Chlorobaculum tepidum TLS: one gene and its partner. The main gene of each other region encodes a partner of the protein of the gene in region 2 in a complex. Links are inferred from orthologs where the notes say so. Each region holds a gene or a part of one and is shown on either strand. Other genes may lie near its edges.

Evidence for each region.
Region 1: the proteins of accC (region 2) and accD are in contact, whole or in part, in a solved structure (PDB 8UXZ), measured with the Escherichia coli proteins. The link is inferred for Chlorobaculum tepidum TLS from one-to-one orthologs.

Annotation. Positions count from the first base shown.
Region 1 is NC_002932.3:1,463,649-1,466,604, forward strand. It holds accD (acetyl-CoA carboxylase, carboxyltransferase subunit beta), read right to left. Parts: upstream 1,919-2,956; coding sequence 1,082-1,918; downstream 1-1,081. Other genes in the region: clpP (ATP-dependent Clp endopeptidase proteolytic subunit ClpP), read right to left, coding at 1-140; thyX (FAD-dependent thymidylate synthase), read left to right, coding at 349-1,008; AYT24_RS07035 (BamA/TamA family outer membrane protein), read left to right, coding at 2,193-2,956.
Region 2 is NC_002932.3:164,050-180,209, forward strand. What follows is about bases 1-2,970. They hold accC (acetyl-CoA carboxylase biotin carboxylase subunit), read right to left. Parts: upstream 2,173-2,970; coding sequence 829-2,172; downstream 1-828. Other genes in these bases: rpoC (DNA-directed RNA polymerase subunit beta'), read left to right, coding at 1-269; accB (acetyl-CoA carboxylase biotin carboxyl carrier protein), read right to left, coding at 2,192-2,665; efp (elongation factor P), read right to left, coding at 2,725-2,970. Outside these bases: more of efp, read right to left, coding at 2,971-3,291; AYT24_RS00810 (HU family DNA-binding protein), read left to right, coding at 3,528-3,803; AYT24_RS00815 (acetyl-CoA carboxylase carboxyltransferase subunit alpha), read left to right, coding at 3,899-4,903; AYT24_RS00820 (2-oxoacid:ferredoxin oxidoreductase subunit beta), read right to left, coding at 5,083-6,111; AYT24_RS00825 (2-oxoacid:acceptor oxidoreductase subunit alpha), read right to left, coding at 6,115-7,998; AYT24_RS00830 (hypothetical protein), read right to left, coding at 8,210-8,473; alaS (alanine--tRNA ligase), read left to right, coding at 8,794-11,451; AYT24_RS00840 (4Fe-4S dicluster domain-containing protein), read left to right, coding at 11,477-11,971; AYT24_RS00845 (4Fe-4S dicluster domain-containing protein), read left to right, coding at 12,004-12,291; AYT24_RS00850 (SDR family oxidoreductase), read right to left, coding at 12,378-13,118; AYT24_RS00855 (FAD-binding oxidoreductase), read right to left, coding at 13,118-14,425; AYT24_RS00860 (GtrA family protein), read right to left, coding at 14,422-14,826; AYT24_RS00865 (UbiA family prenyltransferase), read right to left, coding at 14,843-16,160. UniProt on the Escherichia coli protein: This protein is a component of the acetyl coenzyme A carboxylase complex; first, biotin carboxylase catalyzes the carboxylation of the carrier protein and then the transcarboxylase transfers the carboxyl group to form malonyl-CoA.

The DNA of each region.
Region 1 (2,956 bases), 1.3 Mb from region 2 along the record:
GAAAAGATATCGAACGCACGCTCGCCGCGTCCCGAGGTCTCGATGACCATCGGCACGAGCTGGCTGTTGATGCTGTTTTCAATCGCTCCGGAGTAGAGTTTTTTTGCGTGATGGTCGAAACCGAAATTGATATTTGCCATGTGCCTGAACTTTTTTGTTGTTGCCCGGCGAAATATACGCTCAAATTCCGCAGAGTGGTGCAATAAACACCTAAAATACAGAGACGGAACAAGATTTCAAGAAATCCGGTTCCGCTTTCCATAAATTATCATGATAGCGCCTCCATCGCCGCTCCGCCTTTTGGTATATTGAACGCTTCATACCACCATTCAAGACCGTCAGATAACCATGCAGGTACGCCTCATCTCCGTCACCAACCCGCTCATCGAAATCGACAACCGCCAGCTCACGCCGGAAGGACTCATGGCCTACTGCGCTCGCGTATCGAGCCCGCACCAGGAAACACCGGATTATGAAAAGCTGCTCTCGTACTGCATCCAGAACAAGCACTGGAGCGTCTTCGAGATGGTTGACATGACGGTGGAAATCACCACCTCCCGCGCCATCTCCCCGCAGATTCTGCGCCATCGCAGCTTCTGTTTCCAGGAATTTTCACAGCGCTACGCCAAGGCGCAGACAACTGAAAAGTACAAGCCAAGGCGTCAGGATGTAAAAAACAGGCAGAACTCACTGGATGATCTCGACGAAGCGACCGTAAAGTGGTTTGACGAGGCGCAGGAGAAAATCGCGCAGCTCGCCTTCGAGAGCTATGAAGAGGCGCTGGAGAAAGGTATCGCCAAGGAGTGCGCCCGCGTCCTGCTCCCGCTCGCCACCCAGACCCGGCTCTACATGAAAGGCTCGATCAGAAGCTGGATCCACTACCTCGAAGTCCGCACCGACCCCGCTACCCAGAAAGAGCACCGCGACATTGCCAAAGCTGTGCAGGCAATTTTTGTGGAGCAGTTCCCGGTGACAAGCAAAGCGCTAGGGTGGAAGTACGGATGTTGAATGAAAAAAGGGAAAAGAAATTCTTTTCCCTTTTTCCCTCCAATTCGACCTGGAAAGTATCTCTGTTTTCCCCTTACTTCATATGCCCAAGCAGCTTGATGAGCTGCGCGCGCAAATCCTTGCGGTGAACGATAGTGTCAACGAAACCGTGCTTCTGCAGAAACTCGGCTCGCTGGAAGCCTTCGGGGAGATCGCGTTTGATGGTATCGCGGATGACGCGCGGCCCGGCAAAGCCAATAAGCGCTTTCGGCTCGCTGATGTTCAGGTCTCCGAGCATGGCGAAAGAAGCGCTGATGCCGCCCATCGTCGGATCGGTCATGAGCGAGATGAACGGAATACCGCGCTCGCCGAGGCGCGTCAGCCGCGCCGAGGTCTTGGCCATCTGCATAAGACTAAAGGCCCCCTCCATCATGCGCGCGCCGCCAGACTGCGAAATCACGATGAGCGGCGCGTTCAGCTCCACGCTCTTGTCGGCGGCGCGGGCGATCTTCTCACCGACCACTGAACCCATTGAGCCGCCGATGAAGCCGAAATCCATGCCCGAAATAACCGCGTCGGAGCCACCGAGCTTGCCGGTAGCGTTCCGGCATGCCTCGCTTTTGCCCGATTTCTGCATCGTGGAGCGAACGCGCTCAGGGTAAGGCTTGGTATCGACGAACTTGAGCGGATCGGCAGCCCTGAGCTGCGCGTCGAACTCCTCCCACTTCCCGTCATCGAACAGAAAGGAAAAATAAAGGTCTGGCGATATGCGGAAATGAAAACCGCAATGCGGACAGGTATAGAGGTGATCTTCAAGCTGTTTCTTGTGCAGCGCAGCGCCGCACGAATCGCATTTCGACCACAGCCCTTCCGGAGTATCTCGCTTGTCCTTTGTTCGTATCGAAGGAATCGCCCGTTTGAACCAGACCATTTTTATTATTATCTCTAAAGATTTTACATTGAAATTCAAGATATAAACTCGACACGATTTCCCAAAAAACAGGCTGTGCCCGGAGTCCCTTGTGAACCGCAAACGACAGCAGCTTCTGCATCTCTCATTTTTACGAACGGTTATACAGCTGGCTCTCCTGCTCCTGATTGCCGTTGTCGCCATGCTGCCGCTGCCTGAAGCGCGGGCTGCCGTGATCATCGTCTGGCCCGACACGCTCGCGACACCAAATCACCGTTACGAAATTCTTCCAGCCATGCGTCCGCTGCGCAAAACCGTCGGGCTGGCCCTGTCGGGAGGCGGAGCGAACAGCATCGCCCAGATCGGCGTGCTCAAGGCGCTGGAGGAGGAGAATGTGCCCATCGACTTCATCGCCGGAACCAGCATGGGCGCGCTGATCGGCGGGTTGTACAGCTCGGGCTACAGCGCGTCGGAACTTGAATCGCTGGCCCACTCTCTCCCTTGGCAGAAGCTGGTTTCCCTCGATAACGAAGCGCCCAGAACCAACACCTATCTTGAGCAGAAAAGCATCCGGGACCGGGCTTCCATCGCCATCCGGTTCGAAAAATTCAAGCTGGTCGTGCCAAAATCGTTGAGCGCGTCTCAAACGCTCACCCGAACCATCGACCTGCTTATACTGAACGCCCCCTATCACACCGCTCACTCGTTTTCCGACCTGCCTGTCGGGTTCCGGGCGGTCTCTACCGACCTGTTGTCGGGCCAACGGGTGACGCTCACCTCGGGACCGCTCTCTGAGGCGATGCGCGCCAGCAGCACCATTCCGATCCTCAATCTGCCAATCAAACGGAACGGCCAGAAGCTGGCCGACGGAGGGCTGGTGGCCAACCTCCCCGTCGATGAGCTGGATCATTTCGATGCAGGCTACAAGGTGGCCGTGGACACGCATGGCAGAATGTACACCGACAGCAGCGACATCGACGTGCCGTGGAAAGCCGCCGACCAGGCGATGACCATTCTGACGCAGATCCAGTACCCGCAGCAGCTCGAAAAGGCCGATAT
Region 2 (16,160 bases):
CGCATCCGGTGTTGCTGGGTATTACCAGCGCTGCCTTGCAGACCGAAAGCGTCATCTCTGCAGCCTCCTTCCAGGAGACCACCAAGGTGCTGACCGATGCAGCCGTGGCTGGCAAGGTTGATCACCTCGTCGGCCTGAAAGAGAATGTCATTGTCGGCAAGCTCATTCCGGCCGGTACGGGTTTGCGCAAATACCGCTCAATCCGGCTTCGCGACAACGAAGCTGAAGAGGCTGAAGCTGTTGAGGCAGCATCGGACGAGGAAATTTGAGCGTAAGGCGAGAGAAATAACGGCATCTTGTTGAGAGTAATGCCGCCCTGTAACTCAAACAGGGCGGTATTTTTTTTGTGCAATGTTGAGCCTTGTATGCAACAACTCCCGTTCTTGAAACCATTCGCGCCCGAAGCTCCCTGTAACGGAATTCGCTTGAGCGCAGGTTCAAGCCGCATCGGGCCAGTGCCCTGAGAATGCTTCGCGGTTTTCTCGAAAGGTGAAAAGTCCCGGAAATCCCGGCAAGCTTATCTAGCAAGAGAGAGTGGCGAATGTCAATAACAGCCGTGAGTTGACGGTCGGGGTGGGCGGAGGATCGATACAATCAAACCGTGGCTTCAAATGATCCGTCACCACGGCGCAGAGGTGTGGGGCGTGGATCAAATTGAGCCTCTGGGAAAGTCAGCAGGTATAGGGCTGGTTGTTTCGGGAATTTTCTGCCGGAAAAATAATGATCAAACCCTGCAGCCATTTAGTAAACAAATGGTTATTACATTACAGGGTTTGAAAATGGTCGGGTGCACTATGAAGAGAGGAGCGGCGTTCTCTTTGTTCAGGGTTACGGTTTCTCGAACCTGAAGCTGTCGAGGAAGCTCGTGTCGAACTCTCCGCTTCTGAACACCGGATCGTGCATCACCTGCTTGTGGAAAGGGATGGTGGTTTTGATGCCCATGATGATGAACTCGTCGAGAGCCCTCGACATGCGGGCGATCGCTTCGTCACGGTTGTGGGCAGTGACGATGAGCTTGCCGATCATCGAGTCGTAGTTCGATGGCACGACGTAGCTTGCGTAGCAGTGCGAGTCGATCCTGACGCCGGGGCCTCCGGGCGTATGAAAGACCTGAATCTCTCCCGGCGAAGGCCTGAACATGTGCTCAGGGTCTTCGGCATTGATGCGGCACTCGATGGAGTGGCCTCTCGGAATGAAGGTTTTCCCTTCCAGGCTTCCTCCAGCGGCGATGCTGATCTGTTCCCTGACGATATCGACGTCGTAGCGCTGCTCGGTTATGGGATGCTCCACTTGGATGCGGGTGTTCATCTCCATGAAGTAGAAGTTTTTGTGCTTGTCGAGCAGGAACTCGATGGTGCCGGCGCCTTCGTAGTTGATCGCCTTGGCGGCGGCCACGGCCGCTTCGCCCATCTTCGTGCGCAGGGCTTCATCGACTACCGGTGAGGGAGTCTCCTCGATCAGCTTCTGGTGGCGGCGCTGCACGGTGCAGTCGCGTTCGCCGAGGTGCACCACGTTGCCGTGCTGGTCGGCCAGAATCTGAATTTCGATGTGGCGGGGATTTTCAAGGAACTTCTCGATATAGACGCCGCTGTTGCCGAAGGCCATGCCGGCCTCGCTCTGGGCGGTCTTAAGGTTTTTTTCGAGCTGGCTCTCTTCGTGTACCACCCGCATCCCTTTTCCGCCACCCCCAGCTGTCGGTTTGATGATGACGGGATAGCCGATCTTTTTGGCGGTCTCAATGGCGTGAGCCACATCTTCGACCAGACCTTCACTTCCCGGGACGACTGGCACGCCTGCAGCAATCATGGTCGATTTGGCGGTGTTTTTGTCGCCCATCTTGTTGATCATCTCCGCGGAAGGGCCAATGAACTTGATGTTCGAGGAGCTGCATACTTCCGCAAAATCGGCGTTTTCGGCCAGAAAGCCGTAGCCAGGATGAATCGCGTCAGCGTTGGTGACCTCGGCAGCGGCGATGATGCGCGGAATATTCAGGTAGCTTTCTCTCGAAAGCGGCGGTCCGATGCAGACCGCTTCGTCTGCGTACCTGACATGAAGGGAATCGGCATCGGCGGTCGAATAGACGGCCACGGTGCAAATGCCCATCTCGCGGCAGGTATGCATGACCCGCAAGGCGATCTCCCCACGGTTTGCTATGAGTATTTTTTTAAACAAGGTGCAGTGAGTATTGAAGTTATGGCTTGACTCGGAAGAGAGCCTGATTGTATTCGACCGGCTGGCCGTTTTCGACGAGAATCTCGACAATGGTTCCTGAAACCTCCGACTCGATCTCGTTCATCAGCTTCATGGCTTCGATAATGCAAAGTACATCACCGGGTTTGACCTTGTCGCCTTCGTTGACGAACGGAAGAGAATCCGGAGATGGTGAGCGGTAGAAGGTGCCCACGATAGGTGAATAGATTTCGATCAGATCACTCACGGCAGGTTCTGCGGCAGCCGGGGCCGGTTGTTCCTGCACGGCCTGACGCACTGCAGGCAGGGGGGCCGGGATGGGTTGCGCGACGACGGGAGCGGTTGGTAAGACAGCCTGTGCCTTCGAGTTGTTTCGTCTCAGTGTGATTTCGGACTGGCCATCCTTGATGATCACTTCATCAAGAGCAGATACGTTGACGATCTCGATAAGCTGCTGAATTTCCTTGAGGTTCATGATTGTGGTCTTAAGATTTTACGCGCAATTCGGTAATAACATAACAACAGTCAAAACAGTCACTTTTTAACCCGCTCCATGTACTCGCCGCTACGGGTGTCGATGCGGATGATGCTGCCGGTCTGGATGAACATCGGCACGTTTACCTCGGCGCCGGTTTCGACGATGGCCGGTTTGGTGCCGCTAGTGGCGCGGTCGTCCTTGCTTGCCGGGCTGGTTTCTGTGACTTCGAGTTCGACAAAGGTTGGCAATTCAACTTCGAGGATCGATCCGTCATCGGCAAAAACGATATCGACCATCACGGAATCCTTGAGGAAACGTGAGGCTGGCCCAATGGCCACTTCTGGCACATTGATCTGATCGAAGGTCTCGGTGTCCATCATGACATAGTCTTCACCATCACGATAAAGGTACTGGTATTTCTTTCTCTCGGTGACGATGACATCGACCTGTTCGGTGGCGCTGAAGCGGTATTCGACGTTGCGGCCAGTCTTGAGGTTTTTCATGCTGGCCTGGTAGAAGGCGCGAAGGTTGCCGGGGGTACGGTGGACAAGGCTTTCGATGCTGTGTGGCGCCCCATTCCAGCGGATGATGGCACCTCTTGAGACATTGCTGATTGAAACCATGACTTGACTTGCAGATAGGTGATACAGTACTGAGTCTGAATATCGATGTTGAAAAGTTAAAGACACATAATATAACACAGCCAGAACTGAATAACAATGACAAGCCAAAACCCGCTTGGCACAAGGGAGAAAAACAAATTGGATGTTTGTTGGGCAGTCTTTAAATTGAATTATTGTAGTAATTGGAAATAGGCAACCTGATTTTCCTCAAACATTTAAACGGTAAACTACTTATTATGTCGAAAGCCGAGTTAGCAGAAAAGATTGCAGAGCAGACCGGTTTGACCAAGGCTGATGCTGAAAGAGCGGTCAATGCATTCATCAATGTGGTGACCTCGACCCTGAAAAGCGGTGATGATGTGACCCTGGTGGGCTTTGGTACTTTTACCACCGGCGACCGGGCAGAGCGCCAGGGCCGCAATCCCCAGACAGGCAAGACCATTACCATTGCCGCCAAGAAGGTTGTCAAGTTCAAGCCTGGCAAAGCGCTGAAAGAAGAGGTCGGTGGCTGAGCCATTACCGGAGCTTACAAGCTCATCGAACGAGTTTTCAAGGTCCATCATTGGCATGAGCAGTGATGGACTTTTTTTTAAGGAGCAAGCATACTATGGCGGCGAAAGTAGTTCTCGATTTTGAAAAACCCCTTTATGAGCTTGAAGAGAAGCTCAATGAAATGAGGGTTTACTTGAAAAGCGGCGAGGTCGATTCAATGTCGGAAGGCCGCGCAGGCCTGAAGCGCGAGATCGAATCGCTTGAAGCAAAGGTCGAATCGCTTCGCAAAACGATCTACAAGAATCTGACCCGCTGGCAGAAGGTGCAGCTGGCCCGGCACCCGGAACGCCCCTATACGCTCGATTACATCTACATGATGATGAAGGATTTCGTCGAGCTGTCAGGTGATCGTAACTTTGGCGATGACAAAGCGATCATCGGCGGCTTTGCCCGGCTTGAGGACGAATCAGCCGGTTTCTCGCAAAGCGTGATGGTCATCGGCCACCAGAAGGGGCGTGACACCAAATCGAACCTTTACCGCAACTTCGGCATGGCGCAGCCCGAGGGCTACCGCAAGGCGCTGCGTCTCATGAAGCTCGCGGAGAAGTTCCGCAAACCCGTCATCACGCTGATCGATACTCCGGGTGCGTTTCCTGGCATCGAGGCCGAGGAGCGCGGACAGGCCGAGGCCATTGCTCGCAACCTTTATGAAATGGCTGCTCTGAAAGTGCCGGTCATCTGCGTTATCATCGGCGAAGGGGCCAGCGGGGGAGCTATCGGCATCGGCGTCGGCGACCGTATTCTCATGGCTGAAAACGCCTGGTACTCGGTCATCTCGCCGGAAAGCTGTTCATCAATTCTCTGGCGGAGCTGGAACTTCAAGGAGCAGGCCGCAGAAGCGCTCAAGCTCACGGCGGACGATCTGCTCGCTCAGGGCATCATCGACCGGATCGTGACCGAACCTCTCGGTGGCGCGCATCACAACCCCGAACAGATGGCCTCAACGCTCAAGTCGATTTTGATCGAGGAGTTGCAGGGCTTGCTCACAAAAGATGCTCGTACACTGGTGGACGAACGAATCGCGAAGTTCTCAGGAATGGGCGTGTGGGAAGAGAGCTGACCGTTTTTCAAAGCGAAACCCGAAAAGCAGTCTCGACTTGTCGGGACTGTTTTTTTTACGTCATCGTTTTCTTGTTCTGTTCACGCCATTTACCAAGTCCACATCGTCCATCGAAGTTTTGGGCCAATAAAAACCCCCGGCGATGAACCGGGGGTTTTTGTGCGTATGTCGGATCGTGATCAGTTGATCGTCCAGGTGCTGTTGCCAGCAAGCAGTTCTTCGAGGGTGCCTTCGCCTTTTTCCTGCGCCTTGTCGATCTGGGCGCTCAGAGCCTGTTCGTAGGTGAAGCGATCCTCCACATAGAAGATACCGAACGGCCTCGGGAGGAACTCCTCGGTGCTGTTCGGATCGTCGAAGAAGCGCGACAGGATGTTTGCCTTGATGAGGTCGTTTTCGTCGTGAATCCAGAGGTCATCTTTTGAAACGCCCGATTTTTCGAGGTCAATCACCGTTGGTTTGAAACCGTCGAGGTAGATGCCCTTCGAGCCGTTCGCACCGAACACCAGCGGCTGGCCCTGTTCGAGGTAAAGCGTCGTGTCGTCCTTCCGCTCCTTGTCGCTGAAGGCTCTAAACGCGCCGTCGTTGAAAATCGGGCAGTTCTGGTAAATCTCGACGATCGAGGTGCCTTTGTGGTTGTGGGCGCGCTTGAAAATCTCCTTCATCAGCTTGCCGTCGCGATCCATGACGCGGGCCACGAAGGTGCCTCCTGCGCCAAGGGTGAGGGCGATGGTGTTGATCGGATAATCCACCACGCCGGTCGGAGAGGTGACGGTTCTCAAACCCACTTTCGAGGTCGGCGAGTACTGTCCCTTGGTCAGGCCGTAAATCTCGTTGTTGAACAGCACGACGTTGATGTCGAGGTTCCGTCTGACCGTGTGGATGTAATGGTTGCCGCCGATGGAGAGGGCGTCGCCATCGCCGGTGCCGACCCAGACGCTGAGGTCAGGGCGGGCAACCTTCAGACCGGAAGCCATCGCCATGGCGCGCCCGTGGATGCCGTGCACGCCGTAGGTGTTGATATAGTATGGCAGCCTTGACGAGCAGCCAATGCCCGATACCACGACAACCTCTTCGGTTTTCAGGCACAGTTCAGCCATCGCGTTCTTGAGTTGCTGGAGAACCATGAAGTCACCACAGCCGGGGCACCATTTCGGTTCCTGGTTCGACGTGAAATCCTTGGCGGTAAGGCAGGTATGTGTATCGGTCATGATTCAGAGCTCCTTTAAGATATCGGTGATTTTTTCTTCGATTTCCATCTCGTTGAACGGCAGGCCCTGAACCTTGCTGAAGCCGACCGGTTCGATGAGGAACTTGTCCCTGATGAGGCTGAGCAGCTGCCCGCAGTTGTTTTCGGGAATCAGCACTTTTTTGAAGTTTCCGAGCATCGCGCCGAGATTTTTCGGGAACGGGTTGATATAGCGGAGGTGCGCGTGGGCAACGTCAAGTCCGCCTTCGCGAGCCTGCTCGACGGCTTTCTTGATGGCGCCATAGGTCGAACCCCAGCCGAGGACGAGCAGATCGCCTTTTTCCGGGCCGTTGTCGATGGTGAGATCAGGAATAATATCGGCGACCTTTGCAACCTTTTCAGCACGCAATCTGGTCATGAGTGCATGGTTTTCCGGATCGTGCGAAACGTGGCCGGTTTCATTCTGCTTTTCGAGACCGCCGATGCGGTGTTCGAGACCAGGTGTGCCGGGGATGCCCCACGGCCTGACGCAGCGCTCGTCGCGCTTGTACGGCAGATACGGCGGATCGTCGGCTTTGCGCTCTGGCGAGAACATGGGAGTGATCGAGGCCAGCTCGTCCGGCGATGGCACCAGCATCGGCTCAGAGCTGAGTGCGAGGTAGCCGTCGGTGAGGCAAAGGACAGGAGTCATGTACTCGACGGCGATCTTCGCGGCTTCGTAGGCGGCGTAGAAGCAGTCAACCGGCGACATGGCCGCGATGACCGGCATCGGCGCTTCGCCGTGACGTCCGTACATAGCCATGAGCAGATCGGACTGCTCCGGCTTGGTCGGCAGACCGGTGGACGGGCCGCCGCGCATCACATTGATGATCACCAGCGGAAGTTCGAGGATAACCGCCAAACCCATCCCTTCGGTTTTGAGCGCCAGACCGGGGCCGGAGGTGTTGGTGGCGGCAAGCGCACCTCCATAGGCCGCGCCGATGCTGGTCAGGATACCGGCTATTTCGTCTTCAGCCTGGAACGTTTTGACGCCCCACTTTTTCAAGCCGGCAAGGGTCTGGAGAATTTCGGAAGCCGGGGTGATCGGATAGGAGCCGAGAAAGAGTTCCAGTCCAGCCTTTTGGGCGGCAGCGGCAAGACCGATAGCCGAAGCTTCGTTGCCAGTCACGCGGCGATAAACACCCTTTTTTTTCTGGGCCGGAGGGACACAAAAACGACCATGCTGTGAGAACATTTCGGTTTCATCGCCGAAGTTGTAGCCTGCCTTGACGGCTTTGATGTTGGCCTCGGCAATGTCCTGTTTATTCTTGAATTTTGACTGCAATGCCTCGATCGTGGTTTCGAGTGGCAGGCTGTAGAGCCAGTAGAGCACGCCGAGCACGAACATGTTTTTGCAGCGGTCGATGATCTTGGTGCTCAGGCCTGTATCGGCAAGCGCCTGGCGGGTGAGGCTGATTACCGGAATTTTGAATACGGTATAATCAGTCAGCGTGCCGTCTTCGAGCGGATTGTTGGTTTCACCGTAACCAGCAAGGTTCAGGTTCTTTGCGTCGAACCCGTCGGTATCAGCAATGATGATGCCACCATGGTGCAGGTTCTTCAGGTTTGCCTTCAGCGCGGCAGCGTTCATGGCGATCATGACATCGAACTTCGCGCCCGGAGTATAGACGCCGGTTGTGCCAAACTGCAACTGAAAGCCCGATACGCCTGCCACAGTACCGGCAGGAGGTCTGATTTCCGAAGGAAAGTTCGGAAAGGTGTTCAAATCCGAGCCGTAAACGGCCACCGTGTTGGCGAACTGGGTGCCGGTAAGCTGCATGCCGTCACCGGAGTCACCGGCAAAAAGCACTGACACGTTGGTTTTTGATATTACCATGTCATTGTTGTTTAAGATTACGGTGTCACTCATGGGTATCCCCTCTTCCTTTTTTCAGAAAAAAGTTTTGGACGGCAAAAAAACTCCCGCATATGACCTGGTCACAGCAAAGAGATGATGTCGTGGTTGTATGGAGAAATTCTCTTAACGGCGGGTTCGGGCAGACAATACTTAACCCTAGGCAATTTTTCGCCTTAACAAAAATATACGGCACGACGGCTGTCGATGCAAGAGTATGCGTGGGTTATTCTGCTTTTTTCTTCTCGATCACTATGTTGTGTTCTTTCAGCCATGCCTGCCACTCCTCTTCCTCCCTGACCGGACACTGGCTGCTCAGATCGCAGATGTCGCAGCGCATCAGGCCGTAAATCTGGTCCATCCAGCAACCGTTGGTGCTTTTGGGTACCTCGTTGACATAATTTGGATTGGCCATGGTTTTTCTGACGCCAATATCCATCAGGTCGAGGATGTCTTTCCTCTTTTTCGAATTTTCGATTCCCCAGCTCATAACATGACTTCCCGTTTGCCGTTGACAGCAAAAGATTTTTTTTTCGCAGGATTTTTTGCAGGATTACGAATAGCTAACCAAATAATATAGTGTCTTTTTTTTTAACATCATTATCAAGCCGTGAAATGGCTGGGTTCCCTGCTAAAATTGCTCCTCACAAAATCCGTTGGCATCGAGCCTGAAAAACCGTAAATTTCGAGCCGAAAACTGCTGCGGTTGGCTCTTTGCCGCGCATCGCAGCTCAACCCACAAGGGTGTCGCAGGATTGCCGTTCATGTGTTTCCCGATGCCCGCAAGCTACAGATAAGCTACAGATACTTATGAATTCAAGAGAGATACGGCAGTCGTTCCTCGATTTTTTTGCAGGCAAGGAGCACCGCATCGTGCGTTCTGCGCCGGTCATTCCGGCGGAAGACCCGACGCTGCTGTTCACCAATGCCGGTATGAACCAGTTCAAGGACGTGTTTCTCGGCAAGGGCACGCGGGAGTACACTCGCGCTGCCGACACGCAGAAGTGCATCCGCGCTTCGGGCAAGCACAATGATCTCGAAGATGTCGGTCGCGACACCTATCATCACACTTTTTTCGAGATGCTCGGTAACTGGTCGTTCGGTGACTATTACAAAAAGGAGGCGATCGGCTGGGCGTGGGAGCTGATGACCGAGGTCTGGAAGCTTCCCAAAGAGCGCCTCTATGCCACGGTTTATCACGACGACGAGGAGAGTTTTAAGCTCTGGCAGAGCGAAACGGACATCGAGCACTCGCACATCCTGAAGTTCGGCGACAAAGACAACTTCTGGGAGATGGGCGAAACCGGACCGTGCGGCCCCTGCTCGGAAATCCACATCGATCTCACTCCCGACGGTTCGGGCGGCCCGCTCGTCAACGTTGGCGACCACCGGGTGATCGAGCTCTGGAACCTGGTCTTCATCCAGTACGACCGTCAGGCCGACGGCACTCTTGTGCCGCTACCGCAGAAGCATGTCGATACCGGCATGGGCTTCGAGCGCGTGGCCGCTGTGCTTCAGGGCAAATCCTCGAACTACGACAGCGACGTCTTCGCGCCGCTTTTCGACCGTATCACCGAGCTGACCGGTACGGTTTACACCGCCTCGCTCGACAGCCCGTCGGATATCGCCATGCGTGTCATCGCCGACCACTGCCGCACGCTCACCTTCGCGCTCTCCGACGGCGCGATGCCGGGCAACGAGGGGCGCGGCTACGTGCTGCGCCGCATCCTGCGCCGCGCCGTGCGCTACGCGGGCACGCTCGGCTGCCACGAGCCGATCATCTATAAAATGGTCGAGGTGCTGGTGCGCACGATGGGCGACGTCTTTCCGGAGCTGGAGAAGCAGCAGGCGACGGTCGAAAAGATCATCCGCGCCGAAGAAGAGAGCTTCCTCGTCACCCTCGGACGCGGCACCGAAATTTTCAACGAGGTGGTCGCAGACATGAAAACGGCCGGAAGCACCACCATCTCAGGCGCGGACGCTTTCAAGCTGTACGACACCTTCGGCTTCCCGCTTGACCTGACGCGCCTGATGGCCGCCGAAGTTGGCCTCGGCATTGACGAAGCGGGCTTCGAGCACTGCATGATGGAGCAAAAGACCCGCGCTCGCATGGATCGTAAGGGCAAGATGCAAATGCAGGACGACGGCGGCGAGTGGCAGTGGTTCGCGCCGGAAGCGCCGACCACTTTTGTCGGCTACGACATGCTCGAAACGGAAGCGACGCTTGTCGCCGCCCGGGTCAGCGGCGACAAGCTTCTCATGGTGCTCGATCAGACGCCCTTCTACGCCGAAAGCGGCGGTCAGGTTGGCGACCACGGTACGCTCGAAACCGCCGGATACCGCCTCGACGTGACCGATACGCGCAAGGATGGCGAGCAGATTGTCCACGTCGTCACCTCGGCGCATGACAAGGTGCGCGACTGCGCCGTTACGCCAGCCGACGTCAGCTTTGACGGCGTGGTTTCCGTCAAGGCCGCCGTTGACCGCGATCGCCGCGTCGCCACCGAGCGCAACCACACGGCCACGCACCTGCTGCACGCTGCGCTGCGCAAGGTGCTTGGTGAGCACGTGCAGCAGAAGGGCTCGCTGGTTACGCCGGAGCGGCTGCGCTTCGACTTCAGCCACTTCTCGAAGGTGAGCGCCGAGGAGCTGGAGCAGGTCGAGCACGAGGTTAACGCCGAGATTCGCAAAGCGGCCAGCGTCACCAAGCACGCCGACGTGCCCTACGAAGAGGCGCTCGCTCTCGGTGCGCTTGCCTTCTTCGGCGACAAGTACGCCGACCGCGTGCGCGTGGTTGAGGTGCCCGGTATCTCAATCGAGCTGTGCGGCGGCACCCACGTCGGCAACATCGGCCAGATCGGCATGGTCAAGATCGTCAGCGAATCATCGGTCGCCGCCGGCATCCGCCGCATCGAGGCGGTCACGGGCGCGGCTGCCGAAGCGCTGCTCTGGCAGGAGTACCGCGATCTTCAGGAGATCAAAAATCTGTTGAAGCTCAAGGCAGACGAAGAGGCTGGGCCGAAAATCAAAGAGCTGCTCGAAGAGAAAAAAGCGCTCGACAAGCAGCTTCAGGAGAGCCGTCTCGCCGGACTGCTCGATCGCTTGGCCGCATCGCTGGCCGGTGGCGAAGAGGTCAACGGATGCCGCATTATGACAGAACGGCTCGACGGCGTCAGTGGTGATGAACTCCGCCAGGCGGCAGTGGCGCTTCGCGAGCGGGTGCCGTGCGCGGTCGGACTGCTGTGCGGCGTGGCCGACGGCAAGGTATCGCTGGTCGCCTTTGCTTCGGACGAGGCGGTCAAGTCGCTGAAACTCGACGCGGGCAAGCTGGTCAAAGAGGCAGCGGCCTCGGTCAAGGGCGGCGGCGGCGGAAAGCTTGAACTGGCGACGGCGGGCGGCAAGGAGCCTGCCGGAATCGACAAAGCCATCGAGGTTTTCGTCGCGTCGGTGAAGTCTGCGTTACAGTGATGAACGGTTTGAACATGAATGAGTGATGCTGATTTTTGACTGTTTTTTCGGACGATGTGAAAAACCCTCGTGCGATGGTTGCGGCCTGGTGCCCGTCCGCAATTTGCGGCGTGCGCTCAAGTCGCGCTCGATGAATAAAACCGAGGAGTCGTGCGTCGATCCGGACAACTCCTGGAAAAAAGCGGTGGACGCGACGCTTGCCGGAAAGTCACCGACGGCGAGCAAGGCATCGGCGAAGCGCAAAAAGCGCCTGCTCGTGCCGCGCGAGGAGATTCCGTGGTTTCCGGTCATCAAGCCGGAGCTTTGCAACGGCTGCGGCGACTGCAAGGTGCTTTGCAAACCCGGTGTCTTCGAGCTTGGAGAACCCGACCCGACCGGCATTCACCGCCCGAAACTCATCGTTGCCCACCCCATGAACTGCCTCGTTCTCTGCGACCGCTGCGTTCCCATCTGCACCTCCGGCGCGATTGTCCTGCCAAAGAAAGAGGATTTTGAGAAGTATGTGGAGTATCTGGATTAGTTGAAAGTTGATAATTGATAATCGGGAGGGGTATGAGGAAACGATTGCTTGCGCCGAGGGAGGAGATTGCGTGGTATCCGGCTATCGATGCGGACATTTGCAATGGTTGCGAAGCCTGCGCTGAGTTCTGCCGTCCCGGAGTGTTCGCGCCCGGTGCTCCTGAACCGGACGCCGCAGTGGTGAAACGTCCGAAAATGCAGGTTGCCCATCCCATGAACTGCCTCGTTCTTTGCACCCGCTGCGTGCCCGTCTGCCCCTCCGGCGCGATCACCCTGCCCGATCCGCTCGACTTCGAGCGCTTCGTGGAGTATATTGAGTAATCTCAGCGGCAAGACACTGGCTTTACAGGAGTTGCAACCAGATTCCCAGCAATGTTCTGATATGTTCTGGAATATGGTCTTGAGGATTATAACGAAGACTTTTTGAATATGGTATTCGGGATATGAATGATGGCCATCATGATATATTTCCAGAACCACGGGGTATAAAGCACGTCCTTTTTCTTTTCAATTGCATTGACAATATCGCTGGCGATCTGCTCTGGCTTCGCTAAAAGCATGTCCGGTGCGGAAATGCCTTCTGTCATAGGTGTTTCGACCATGCCGGGCTTGATGGTCAGCACGTGAACGCCGCTTTTGTGAAGGCGGGCACGAAGTCCCTCGCAGAAGGTCGTAACGGCGGCCTTTGCTGTTCCATAGACATAGTTGGATGGCCGTCCCCGATCACCCGCAACGGAACTGATCACGGCGATTGTACCATGATGCTGTTGTTCCATGGTGTTCGCTGTATGGGTAAGTAACGATATCGTGCTCAGGGCATTGGTCTGCAGTTCTTTCAGCGCCAGCTCAGGGTTGGTTTCACACTCTTTTTGATTGCCAAGAGTGCCGTGGGCAATAAGAACTATGTCGAAAGAGCCTATTGTCGCTTTTGCTTTTTCAAGTACAGTCCGGTGGTTCACTGTGTCGTTCGCATCAAATAGGGCGGTTTCAACAGCAGATGCTCCTCTGACAAGCAGATCTGAAGCGATGGTCTTCAGGCGCTCTTCATTGCGGGCGAGCAGATAAAACCGATGGCCTTTTGCAGCAAATTGTTGAGCCGTTGCTTCGGCGATAGCTGATGTTGCGCCGATGATAAGGATATTCTGCATTAGTCAAGTCCCAGGCGTTGTGATTGCATTGAGAGGAATGTATGTCGGGCACCATATTGCTGCCTGATATTCTGAAACTGTTCCCATTTTGGGTAGCATTTTCTGAAGGTTTCAGCGTTCATCCTTGCGTCTTTTGTCAGATAGAGCCTGCCCCCATGATCGAGTACCATGGCATCAAGCCGGTCCAGAAGCGGAAACAGATCCGGCTCGATTTTAAAATCGAGAGCCAGGGTATAACCTTCCATTGGAAAGCTCAGCAGGTTCCGGTTCTCTTTGCCGAATGCTTTGAGCACGGCAAGAAATGAGCCTTTTTTCGAGTTCACAATGGTACGAAGAATCAAGTCCATGGCCTGTAGGCCGGCCTCTTTCGGAATGACGAACTGATACTGGGTAAAGCCGTTTTTGCCATACATCCGGTTCCAGTGACCAATGCCGTCAAGCGGATAAAAAAACGGATCGTAATGAACCGTTGCATGCGTTTCCCGTTGCCTTGCTTTGTGATAGTACAGTGTATTGAATGCTTTTATGGAGTATGGATTCAGGATGAACGACGGCAGGTCAAGAGGTACCGAAAGCCCTGGATTATGATGGGCGGCAAGTGCTCCATGCTGTGCGTGCTTGCCGGTCATGAGCAGTGACCGGCCAAGCTTGTCACCGCTGGAGATACAATCGATCCAGGCTACGGAATAGGGCTGTTCAGCCTGTTTTTCAAAGAGTTCAAAACTTTCTCCGAGGTTGGCTGATTTGAAGGTGACCTGGTCGATGTAAGCGCTTTTTATTGGTGTGAGGCGAATCGCTGCTGAAAGGATGATTCCGGTAAGTCCCATGCCGCCACAGGTCGCATGGAAGAGTTGCGCCTGCTCATGAGGAGAGCAGCGGATGATCTCCCCTGAGCCGGTCAGGAGATCAAGAAAATCGACGTGATCACAGAAGCAGCCGTCGATGTGGTGATTTTTTCCGTGGATGTCACTGGCGATGGCCCCGCCAACAGTCACCAGTTTTGTGCCGGGTGTTACCGGTAAAAACCAGCCACGCGGCACGAAAACTTCCAGAATTTCGGCGAGGCTGACGCCTGACTGACAATGAAGCAGACCCGATTGCAGCTCAAAAGAGAGCATATGGTTCAAACGGAGCGTTTTTACCATCAGCTTGCCGAGTGAGCTGTCACCATAACTCCGCCCAAGTCCTCGCGGCGTAACGCCATCATAACTTCCGGTTCCGATGAGGTCTTGCAGTGCTTTTTCGGAAGAAGGGGTCAGTACTTGTGCCTCAATTTCAGGGTATTTTCCCCATCCGGACGTGTTCATGAAGCGCCCTCCTGTTTAAAAACAAATCGCTTGTCGAGCTGGTATTTTGATGCGTATCCGATCGCAAGGCCGATAACGGCACCAAGATATCTTGACTCTTTTGTGTGGTAAAGATGGTTGAATCCGAACTCAAAGCCCCAGAAAATCAGTGTGGTGACCGCTCCCATCATGCTATAAAGTAGGAATGTCCGGGTGTCATGAATCGGGTTTTCAGCTTTAAACCGAAAGATATAGCGCTTGTCAAGCATGTATTTGAGCAACAGACCGGCAAGAGTGCCTAAGCCAACTGAAATGGCTATGGCATACTGGCCGGAATAGTATCTGATAGATATATCCTGAACTTCTATATTTGCGGCGGTCGCCAATATGGCAAAGAGAGTGTACAACGTAGAAATTTTCATTGCGCATCAAAATATCTTAAACAAGAATGGCCAGGAAAAATATACACGCAAAAAGGGTGGCGGTTATCAGGCTTGTGCGATCTTTGATGGCAAACAGGACAGGATCATCGTGCATCTGGCCACGGTGAGTGAGCATCCACATGCGGCTGATCCAGAAAAGCAGGATAGGGCAGGCAAGCCAGATCAGCTCATGAGTTTTGTACATCGCAATGGTTCTGGCATCCTGGATGTACAGCGCAAGCACCAGTATTGACAGGTATCCCGAGGCCGTACCGAGACTGGCGATGATTTGAATGTCGCTGGGGTAGTAGCCGCGGCCGCTGGTTTTTGCCGTATCGCCTTTTGTCTGCAGATCCAGTAATTCAGCATAGCGTTTGAGCATGGCAAGGCTGAGGAAAAAGAAGACGGAGAATGCGAGTATCCAGAATGTCGGTATAATAGAGCAGGCAAATGCACCAGCAAGAATCCGCACGGTATAAAGACCGGCGAGCATGATGGTGTCAACCAGAGGGATTTTTTTCAGGTACTGGGAATAGACAACGCTCAGCAGGTAATAGGTGACGAGCGAAATCGTGAATGTCGCGGATAACAGTATCAGCGATGCGGATAATGAAGCCAGGAAAAGCAGCGGAGCTGAAATCAGTCCAATCAGAATTGGCAGTTCGCCCGAAGCGAGCGGCCGGTTGCGTTTTCTGGGATGGTATCGGTCGCTTTCCAGATCGAGCAGGTCGTTGATCAGGTAGCCGCTCGATGCGGTCATCGAAAAAAGGACGAACGCCAGCAGCGCATCGGCGATCAGGGTGATATTGGTGAGCTGATGCGAAGCGATGAGCGGAATGAAGAGCAGCAGATTTTTTAGCCACTGGTGCGGACGCAAGGCCCGGAAAAAGGTTCGCAGCGAGCTTTGCCTCGTTTGGAAAACGCGGGCAACGCCTCCTTGCAGGTCCATCTTCTTTTTGACTCCGGGCTCGGGATCGGCAAGGTAGGTCTTATCGGCCGCATTCCAGACGACCACATCATCATGGGAATTGCCGATGTAGTCGAATCCCTTTTCACCGAACTGATCGATCAGGCAGTCTCTTTTGGATCGCGCTGACAGATTGATGCCGTTTTCAGTGGCGATGACAAGATCGAACAATCCCAAATGTTCGGCGATCTTCTCGGCAAACATCTTATGTGTGCCGGTGGCAAGGACGATCTGGCGCTGCTCCCGCTTTGCCTGTTTGATGAAATCGATAACCTCTGTGTTATAGGGCAGTACCTCAACCGACAGGTCAACCCTGTCCGCAAGCCGGGCTTTCAGGATCGCTTTTCCCTCCAGCAGCCAGAACGGA